DNA from 3 places in the Kitasatospora sp. NPDC001225 genome. Region 1 is predicted to be linked to each of the others. Evidence: riboswitches for the same ligand, from Rfam matches in the RefSeq annotation. Region 1 holds a riboswitch; each other region holds the start of a gene.
The links. A riboswitch is a leader RNA that binds a small molecule or an ion and turns the genes downstream of it on or off. The one in region 1 is predicted to bind cyclic di-AMP.
Positions count from the first base shown of each region.

Region 2: another riboswitch for cyclic di-AMP. It lies ahead of ACWDCZ_RS08980 (transglycosylase family protein); the one in region 1 lies ahead of ACWDCZ_RS27330 (M23 family metallopeptidase).
Region 3: another riboswitch for cyclic di-AMP. It lies ahead of ACWDCZ_RS30405 (LysM peptidoglycan-binding domain-containing protein); the one in region 1 lies ahead of ACWDCZ_RS27330 (M23 family metallopeptidase).

Region 1 is NZ_JBSFJC010000093.1:8,772-12,036, reverse strand. Features, by position in the region: gene ACWDCZ_RS27335 (hypothetical protein) at 1-719, shown strand, start outside; gene ACWDCZ_RS27330 (M23 family metallopeptidase) at 813-1,661, opposite strand; cyclic di-AMP (ydaO/yuaA leader) riboswitch at 1,674-1,832, opposite strand; gene ACWDCZ_RS27325 (YiaA/YiaB family inner membrane protein) at 2,028-2,318, shown strand; gene ACWDCZ_RS27320 (alpha/beta fold hydrolase) at 2,417-3,265, shown strand, end outside.
Region 2 is NZ_JBSFJC010000018.1:71,702-74,966, reverse strand. Features, by position in the region: gene ACWDCZ_RS08985 (hypothetical protein) at 303-1,262, shown strand; cyclic di-AMP (ydaO/yuaA leader) riboswitch at 1,714-1,884, shown strand; gene ACWDCZ_RS08980 (transglycosylase family protein) at 1,871-3,262, shown strand.
Region 3 is NZ_JBSFJC010000116.1:7,680-10,944, reverse strand. Features, by position in the region: gene ACWDCZ_RS30410 (cytochrome P450 family protein) at 1-1,124, shown strand, start outside; cyclic di-AMP (ydaO/yuaA leader) riboswitch at 1,346-1,515, shown strand; gene ACWDCZ_RS30405 (LysM peptidoglycan-binding domain-containing protein) at 1,521-2,426, shown strand; gene eno (phosphopyruvate hydratase) at 2,787-3,265, shown strand, end outside.

The DNA.
Region 1 (3,265 bases):
CCGAACTGACCTCCGACGCGGTGGAGCACCTGCTGTACGAGCGGCTCCACCTGTACGTCCAACCCGCGCCCGAGGAGGACCCGTTCGCCTACGGCGACGCCGTCCGGCTGCTGGTCGACCACCAGCGGGCGTCCCGGCGGCTGAACGCCAAGCGCCAGGAGCGGCTGCACGCGGAGGCCGAGTGGCAGGGCGAGGTCGCGGCCGGGCTGCTGCGCCGCGCCGACCTGGTGACCTGGCCCCGGCTGTACGCGCTGCTGCTGCACGCGTACGGGGTGGACGTCACGGACCCGGCGGCGGTGCGGGACTGGCTGGCCGGCTTCGGGGAGCTCCCGGAGGAGGAGCGGCTGGCCGCGTACGAGGCGCTGGCACCGGCCGGCTGGCTGGACGAGCCGGACGAGCAGGGCTGGGGCCCGGGCCGGGTGCTGTCGGTCGGCATGGCCACGGACGGCGCGCGGCGGCTGCTGGAGCAGGGCCTGATGCGGCGCAGCTACCGCAACCTGGCGGAGCTGACCGCGCTGGGGCGGCCGATGCCGGAGGAACTGGCCGGGGACTTCGGGCGGTTCGAGGAGGCGGCGGTCGAGGCGGCGCTCGACCTGTTCGGCGGGTGGACGGTGCCGGGGCTGCCGCGGCTGCTGGTGACGGAGTTCCCGGAGCTGGCGCCGGAGCCGGGCCAGGAGGAGATCGAGGCGTACCTGGCGCAGCTGCCCGCCGAGGAGTGAGACGCCGCGGCGAAGCCCCCGGTCCGGTGCTGGTGCTCCGGGCCGGGGGCTTCGCGCTGGGTCCGCCCGGGCGGGTGCCTCAGGGCGGGTGCGTCAGGGGTTGAGGCCGCGCTGCTGGAGCCAGGGCTCCGGGTCGACCGGGGCGCCGCCGCCGGGGCGGACCTCCATGTGCAGGTGCGGGCCGGTGACGTTGCCGGTCGCGCCGACCTTGCCGATCTGCTGGCCGGCGGCGACCTTGCCGGAGCCCTTGGTGATCGCGGAGAGGTGGCAGTACCAGATCTCGGTGCCGTCGGGCAGGGTCTCGACGATCCGGTAGCCGTACGAGCCGGCCCAGCCGGCCGAGGTGATGGTGCCCTGGCCGAGCGCGTGGACCGGGGTGCCGGTGTCGGCGGCGAAGTCCAGGCCGGTGTGCAGGTTGGCCCAGTAGCGGGCGCTCTGGCCGTAGTGGGCGGAGAGCCGGTAGTCCGTCACCGGGAGGGTGAGGGCGGCGGCCTTGGCCCGCTCGGCCTCCTCGGCGGCGCGCTTGGCCTCGGCCTCCTTGGCGGCGGCCTTGGCCTCCGCCTCCTGGGCGGCCTGGAGCCGGGCGGTCTCCTCGGCGGCGGTGCGCTGGCTGTCGGCCTGGTTCTGGATGCGGGCGGCGAGCGCGAGGCCGGGGTCGGCGGAGAGGGCGACCGCCGTCTCGTCCGGGGCCTCGATGGCGGGGGCGGCGGCCGGGGTCGCCGAGGTGAAGCCGGTGGCACCCAGGGTGGCGGCGACGGCGGTGACGCCGAGCAGCGGGGAGGTTCCGCGGGTCTGACGCGGCATCCGGTGGCGGTTGGTCTCGGCCTCCGCGGCGAAGTCCTCCGGGCCGAAGGCCTCGGGGCCGTCCGGACCGGGGTGGTCGAGGAGCTGGGTACCGGCTGCGAAGCCGGCCGGGTGTGCCGGGGTGTGCGTCGACGCCACGGAGGCGCGCTCCTTTCCTTCCTTCGCGCCTACCGGGTTAGCTGACGGGTTCGGAGCAGGAAGGTCTCCTACGGCCGGGCCGGAGCCCCGCCGATTCACCCCAAGGAACGTGGTTCCCCGGCTCCCTGACCTGCCCGGAGGCCGGTCGGTGGGATTAGGCGACGGCGCACGGTGCCGTCTGGGTACGGCGTTGACAACCGCGCTGCGTTATCAAACGTTAATCCTAGGAGGCTCTGATTCCAAGCCATCCGTTCGGAGCAGCCCCGCGGCAGGTGATCGGACGTCAACGAACGGTCCCTCATGCACGGCCCCATCTGAGTACGCCTACTCATGTGCGGCCCGGCCGGGCCGCAGCATCCTGACGCCATGAGCGCACCGATGCAGACCCGCACCACGGCCGCCTACTACCTCCAGGCCGTCCTGTCCTTCGCCCTGTCGGGCACCGCCCTCGCCGTGGGGATCGTCTACCTGCCGGTCGGCGGGTGGACCCGGGCCTTCCTCGGACTCGGCCTCCTCTTCACGGTCAGCTCCGCGTTCACGCTGGCGAAGGTGATCCGGGACCGGCAGGAGTCCAACGACATGGTCACCCGGGTGGACCAGGCCCGGCTGGAGAAGCTGCTCAGCGAGCACGACCCGTTCAAGGTCGAAGGGGTCTGACCGCTCCCCCCTCTTCTCCGACGCCTCCGACGCCTCCGACGCCTCCGACGCCTCCGACGCCCGACCGCTTGACGGCTAAGGCTATTAGCCTTAGCTTTATGGCTATCGGCAGCAACGCCGATGCCCCGCACCGGCGGCCCGAGGAGGACCCCATGAACGGCACCATCACCCCGAGCACCCAGTACCTCACCGTTCCCGGCGGCCGGATCGCCTACGACGACACCCGGCAGGGCGACGGCACCCCGGTCGTCCTGCTCCCCGGCATGCTCGACAGCCGGGCCGCGTACCGGCACCTGCGCCCGCTGCTCGTCGCCGCCGGCCACCGGGTCGTCACCATGGACCTGCGGGGCTTCGGCGAATCCTCGATCACCTGGGACGACTACGGCCCCGCCGCCCTCGCCGGCGACGTCCTCGCCCTGCTCGACCACCTCGGCATCGAGCGCGCCGTCCTCGCCGGGAACTCGTACACCGGGGCGACCGTCGTCAAGGCCGCCGGGGACGCCCCCGAGCGGGTCGCCGGGATCGTCCTGCTCAACGCCTTCGTCGAGAACCCGCCGCAGGGCGCCCTGATGCGCGGCGCCATGGGCCTGATGGGCGCCGCCCTCGTCCACTGGCCGGCCGCCTGGGGCTTCTACCTGCGCCGGATGGCCTTCCCCGGCGCCAGGCCCGCCGACTTCGACGCGTACGTGGACGGGCTGGTCGCCGCGCTGCGCACCCCGGGCCGGAAGACCGCCACCCGCGGGTACGTCCACGGCGACTCGGCGCCGGTCGGCTGGACGGCCGCGGTGCGGTGCCCGGCCCTGGTCGTCATGGGCAGCAAGGACCCCGACTTCCCGAAGCCGGAGCTGGTCGCCGACCGGCAGGCCGCCGCGCTCGGCGCGCGGAAGGCGATGATCGAGGGGTCCGGGCACTACCCGATGGCCGACAACCCGGCGGCCACCGCGGAC
Region 2 (3,265 bases), on a different contig from region 1:
CCGTGAGCACCTCCCCGCTGAATGTTGATCTTCGAATGCCGGGAGTCGCCCGCCCGTGACCCTCCGTCAAGCCGGGCTCATGCTGTGAGACATCTCACGCGCCCCGGGTGCAACGCCCGCCCCCTCGGATCGCGTCGGGACAAGCACCGGCCACCATGCGGGGGTTGGGCGAAGAATGTCCGGATTGTAGGCAAAGCGCCCGGACCGGCGCCGGAGACGCACCGGGTCCGTACCGCGAGCACGCGAAACCCGTACGGCAGCCGACTGCAAGCCGGACGGGCCGATGTCCTACGATCTCCGGCATGAGCACCGCAGCCATTCCGGGCGCGCCACTGCCCGTCCGTACTCCAGGCTCCCGTGCGCGGGGGCGCCACCGTCGTCCCGAGCGCCCCGAGATCCCGGCCGGCGCCCCGGCCCTGGTGCTCGCCGTGCCCGCGACCGCCGGGCCCGAGTCCCGCTCGGTCGTCGAGGAGCTGCTCTCGATCGTCCGCACCGAGCAGAACGGCGTCCAGACCGCCGTCGGCTACCTCCCCGGTGACGGTGCGGCGGGCGCGAGCGGCGAGGACCGCACCGTGGCCGAGCTGCTGGCCCTGGCCGCCGAGGCCGGGCGGCCGATGCCCGTCCTGGTGCCGCTGGTGCCCGGCCCGCACACCTTCCTGACCGGGCTTCACGCGCTCGCCGCCGAGTACGGCGCGCCCGTCACCGACCCGCTGGGCCCGCACCCGCTGCTGGCCGAGGCCGTGCACGTCCGGCTCTCCGAGGCCGGGCTGGCCCGGGCCGACCGCGCCCGACTGTTCGCCATCGCGACCGCCGCGGACGGCGTGGTGCTGACCACCGTCGGCGGCGAGGACGCGGCCGCCGCAGCCGGCATCACCGGCGTGCTGCTGGCCGCCCGGCTGGCCGTGCCGGTCGTCGCCGCCGCGCTCGACGTGCCCGGCTCGGTGGCCGCGGCCGTCAACCACCTCAAGGACACCGGCTCGCAGCGCCCGGCGCTGGCCCCGCTGGTGATCGGTCCGGAGGCGGACTCCGAGCTGCTCGCCACCGCCGCCGAGGAGACCGGCTGCCCGTCGGCCGCGCCGCTGGGCGCCTACCCGTCGGTCGGCCAGCTGATCGCCTCCACCTACCTGGCCGCGCTGCCCACGCCGTCCCCGGAGGACCTGGCACGGGCCGAGGCGGAGGCGGCGGCCGCCGCCGAGGCCGAGGGGGTCGCGGAGGGCTCCCGTGGCGCCCACGCGGCCGCCGAGGGGCCTGGCGGACGATAAGGACACCGCGCGCGGGTTCGCGCGCACCGAAGGGCCCGGAACGGATCGCGTTCCGGGCCCTTCCGCGTACTTCCCCCCACCCCGTCCGTCCCGTACGGGAGTCACCCGGCAATGAAGGGGAATGTCCGTTCTGGCGCTATTTGAAAGGAAATAGGGAGCGTGGATTCACATGCTCCGATCGCGACCGCTCCCCCACCCGCCGGAGTGCGCCACTCCGCGATTCGACGCACCGTCACGCCGCTCCTGAGGCGGAGCCAGTTGTCGGCTTCCGCAACAGCATTGCCTGAAAACGATCATTTACGATCATGGTGAGTGGCAATTTTGGCAGTTTCCACTAAACCGTGATGCACATCACAGTGGTTTGCAGTTTGAACTTAAGTCTGATTAACGTGCTCCCCGTTCGTGACCACACGAACCCGGTCATCCGCAACGCCGAGTCCTGCCGTCGGATGTCCTGGAAGCGCGAAAACGCACCACGGCAGGAGCGGGGGACCCACAGGTAAGTCGCCCCGGACCGCTCTCCGGAACGGTCCAGGGCTAGGGGTGAAGCCGTGCTCACCGCACGGCCGGGCAACTCCAGCCCGAATCCGACAGCTCACCTCGCAGGCGTGGGAGAGGACCACGTCTTCATGCTGCCCACCAACGGCACCCGTCTGTCCGGCCGTACCCGTCGCGTGATCGCCGCCCTCGGCGTCGCGGGCGTCGGCCTCACCGTCCCCTGCCTCACCACCGGCACCGCCTCGGCCGCCTCCGTCGCCACCTGGGACAAGGTCGCCCAGTGCGAGAGCGGCGGCAACTGGAGCATCAACACCGGCAACGGCTTCTACGGCGGCCTCCAGTTCACCTCCAGCACCTGGTCCGCCTTCGGCGGCACGGCCTACGCGGCCCGCGCCGACCTGGCCACCAAGGACCAGCAGATCGCCGTCGCCGAGAAGGTCCTCGCCTCCCAGGGCCCCGGCGCCTGGCCGGTCTGCTCCGTCCAGGCCGGGCTCACCAAGGGCGGCGCCGCGGCCGCCGTTGACACCTCGGCGGGTTCGACCGCCGCCAAGCCCGCCGCGCCCGCCCAGAGCGCCAAGCCGGCCGCTCCGGCCGCGAAGCCCAGCGCCAAGCCCGCGCAGCCCCAGACCCCCGCCGCGAAGCCCGCCGCGCCCGCCCAGGGCGACGCGCAGGCCTCCACGGACTCCGCCGCCTCCGGCAACCGGAGCGACTGGGTGCAGAAGCGCCAGCAGCAGGCCCAGGGCGGCGACTACACCGTCGTCGAGGGCGACTGGCTGTCCGCGATCGCCGACCAGCACAAGGTGCAGGGCGGCTGGCAGCGGCTGTACGACCTCAACCGCGGCACCCTGACCGAGGGTCCGGACACCATCTACCCGGGCCAGCAGCTGTCCTTCGGCGGCAACGGCCAGGCCCGGGCGGGCCAGCCCTCCGCCGGCACGTCCGGCTCGGACTTCACCTGGTTCGACCGCTCGCAGAAGTCCGGCCAGTCCGCGAACGGCGGTGCCGTGAACGCCCAGCCGACCGCGCAGCCCGAGGCCCCGGCCGCCAAGCCGTCCACCAAGCCGGCCGCGAAGCCCGCCACCAAGCCCGCTCCGCAGCCCCAGGCCCAGACGCAGACCCAGACCCAGGCGCCGGCCGCGACCGGCAGCATGGCCGCCGCGGTCTCCTTCGCCGAGTCGAAGGTCGGTCAGGCGTACGTCTACGGCGGCACCGGCAACGGCGGCTGGGACTGCTCCGGCCTGACCCAGGCCGCGCTGCGCGCCGCGGGCGTCTCCGTCCCGCGCGTCGCCGCCGACCAGGCCGCCGCCAGCACCCACGTCTCGCTGGACAGCCTCCAGGCGGGCGACCTGCTGTTCTGGTCCAACAACGGCAAGGACTCCGGCGTCTACCACGTCGCGATCTACGTCGGCAACGGCAAGTACGTCGAGGCCGCCAACCCGAGCTCGGGCGTCCGCGAGCAGAGCATCGCCAACTGGGCCCCGGACTTCGCCGGCCGGGTCTGAGGA
Region 3 (3,265 bases), on a different contig from region 1:
GGCTGTCGAAGAACCCGGCGCACCACAGCGGGCAGGCGCACCGCACCGGCCGGGTGGGCATCCCGGGGGAGCGGCAGGCGGACCTGATGACCCACCTGCTGAACATCGACCCGCCGGACCACACCCGGTTGCGCCGGCTGGTGTCGAAGGCGTTCACCCCGCGCCGGGTGGCCGAGTTCGAGCCGCGGGTGCAGCAGCTCACCGACCGGCTGATCGACGGCTTCGCGCAGCGCGGTTCGGCGGACCTGATCCACGAGTTCGCGTTCCCGCTCCCCATCTACGCGATCTGCGACATGCTCGGGGTGCCGGCCGAGGACCAGGACGACTTCCGCGACTGGGCCGGGATGATGATCCGCCACGGCGGGGGCCAACGCGGCGGCGTGGGGCGGGCGGTGAAGCGGATGCGGGCGTACCTGCTGGAGCTGATCCACCGCAAGCGGGCGGACCTCGGGGACGACCTGATCTCGGGCCTGATCCGGGCCGGCGACCACGGTGAGCACCTGACCGAGAACGAGGCCGCGGCGATGGCCTTCATCCTCCTGTTCGCGGGTTTCGAGACCACCGTGAACCTGATCGGCAACGGCACCTACGCGCTGCTGCGCAATCCGGAGCAGCGCCGGCTGCTGCAGGAGTCGGTGGTGCGCGGGGAGAGCGCGCTGCTGGAGACCGGGATCGAGGAACTCCTGCGCTACGACGGGCCGGTGGAGCTGGCGACCTGGCGGTTCGCGACCCGTCCGCTGACCATCGGCGGGGTGGACATCCCGGTCGGCGACCCGGTGCTGGTGGTGCTGGCCGCGGCGGACCGCGACCCGGCCCGGTTCGCGGCGGAGAACACCCTGGACCTGGCCCGGAAGGACAACCCCCACCTGGGCTTCGGGCACGGCATCCACTACTGCATCGGCGCTCCGCTGGCGCGGCTCGAAGGGCGTGCCGCGCTGGCCACGCTGCTTTCCCGGCTGCCCGATCTGCGGCTCGCGGAAAGCCCGGAGAATCTGCGCTGGCGGGGTGGTCTGATCATGCGTGGCCTGCGCGAACTCCCGGTGGAATTCAGCCCGGAGAGCCGTTCCCCGCACGCCCCTCCGCACCCCGTTCCGGATGCCTCTTCGACGCCTCCGACCTGCTGAGATCACGCTGACGGGACGTCGCCGATCGCCCGCCGACGGGGGTGTGAACACCCATCAATCCGGACATAACGCCGCTGTTGGTAGGCGATCGGACACGGGCCGTAATTGTTGTGTGATATCGGTGATATGAGCTTGTGATTGGTCTGATGATCTGTCTACTCTCCCTGGAGTTCGCAGCTGCGGACCTCGTACGCGGAACGCCGAATCCTGCCCGCCGCGTCACGGGAAACCGACCAGAACCCTGGGCAGGGGCGGGGGAACCAGGTTTGTTGCCGTCTCCCCACGGCTTGGGGTGAAGCCGCCCGAGCGGAAATCGTTTCCGCGTACGGCGGCCGGGCCACCTCCCGGTCCGAACCCGACAGCTCACCTCGCAGGCGTACGGAGAGGGACCTCTTCATGCTGTTCGTTGGAACTGGCCGTCACCGTCGTCGCACCCAGGCCGAGAAGGCCATCGCCGTCGCCGGTGTGGCCGGCGTCGGACTCGCGATGCCGCTCCTCACCGCCACCGGCGCCTCCGCCGCCCCGGCCTCCACCTGGGACTCCGTCGCCCAGTGCGAGAGCGGCGGCAACTGGAGCATCAACACCGGCAACGGCTTCTACGGCGGCCTCCAGTTCACGTCCAGCACCTGGAAGGCGTACGGCGGCACCGCCTACGCGGCGCAGGCCAACCAGGCCAGCAAGGCCCAGCAGATCTCGGTCGCCGAGAAGGTGCTGGCCTCGCAGGGTCCGGGCGCCTGGCCGGTCTGCTCCCAGAAGGCCGGTCTGACCAAGGGCGGTGCCCCGGCCTCGGTCGACACCTCCTCGGACGCCAAGCCGCAGTCCGCCCCCAAGCAGCAGGCCCCGAAGCCCGCCGCCAAGCCGGCCGAGAAGCCGGTCGCGCAGAAGCCCGCCGCCCAGAAGCCGGCCCAGAAGCCCGCCGCGCAGCCGGTCCAGCAGGTCGCCCCGCAGCAGCAGGCGCAGCCGCAGACCCCGGGCTTCTCCGGCAAGGCCGGCTGGGACGCCGACGCCAAGGTGTACTGGTACCAGAACAACGGCGGCTGGTACTGGACCAGCCACCAGAGCGTCTACCAGCAGTACGCCGGCCAGGCCGCCGCCCAGCCGCAGTACGCCCCGCGCGCCGCGCAGCAGGCCCCGCAGGCCGCCGGCCACGACTACACCGTCCGTGCCGGTGACACCCTGTCGACCATCGCCGCCGCCCAGGGCGTGTCCGGCGGCTGGAGCGCGCTGTACGAGCAGAACCACTCCACCGTCGGCGGCGACCCGAACCTGATCATGCCCGGCCAGGTGCTGCACCTCGGCTGAGCCGCCCCACCCGACGCCGGCAGCGCCCCGCGGCCGGTGGTGCCCCGAAGCGGGGAGCACCCGCCGCCGGGGGCGCCCGCCGCCGCGCCGGAGCGCTCGGCGCCGACGCCGCTCCACCCCGCCGTCCGAAGGGGGCCGGTCCTACCGGTCCCCTTCGTCCGCATTCGCCCGCTCCGGTGGGACAAGCTGGGACAAGCAGGTGAACTACCGGTGGGTAGCAGGGCCACACGGTGAGACGGGACCGAGGCCGACGCGGCCACGGCAGCCCGGGCGGTTAGGCTCTGGTCGTAACGACTCCGCAATCGTCCTGCTGGCAGCACCACCGTCAGACCGGACCCTGCTCTCGCAAGGAGATGCCTCGTGCCGTCCATCGATGTCGTCGTAGCCCGTGAGATCCTCGACTCCCGCGGCAACCCCACGGTCGAGGTCGAGGTCGGCCTCGACGACGGCAGCACGGGTCGTGCCGCTGTCCCGTCGGGTGCCTCCACCGGTGCCTTCGAGGCGCTGGAGCTGCGCGACGGCGACAAGAACCGCTACTTCGGCAAGGGCGTCGAGAAGGCCGTCCTGGCCGTCATCGAGCAGATCGGCCCGGAGCTGGTCGGCTACGACGCCACCGAGCAGCGCCTGATCGACCAGGCCATGCTGGACCTGGACGCCACCCCGGACAAGTCCTCGCTCGGCGCCAACGCCATCCTGGGCGTCTCGCTGGCCGTCGCGCACGCCGCCTCCGAGGCCAGCGACCTGCCGCTGTTCCGCTACCTGGGCGGCCCGAACGCGCACGTCCTGCCGGTCCCGATGATGAACATCCTCAATGGTGGGTCGCACGCGGACTCCAACGT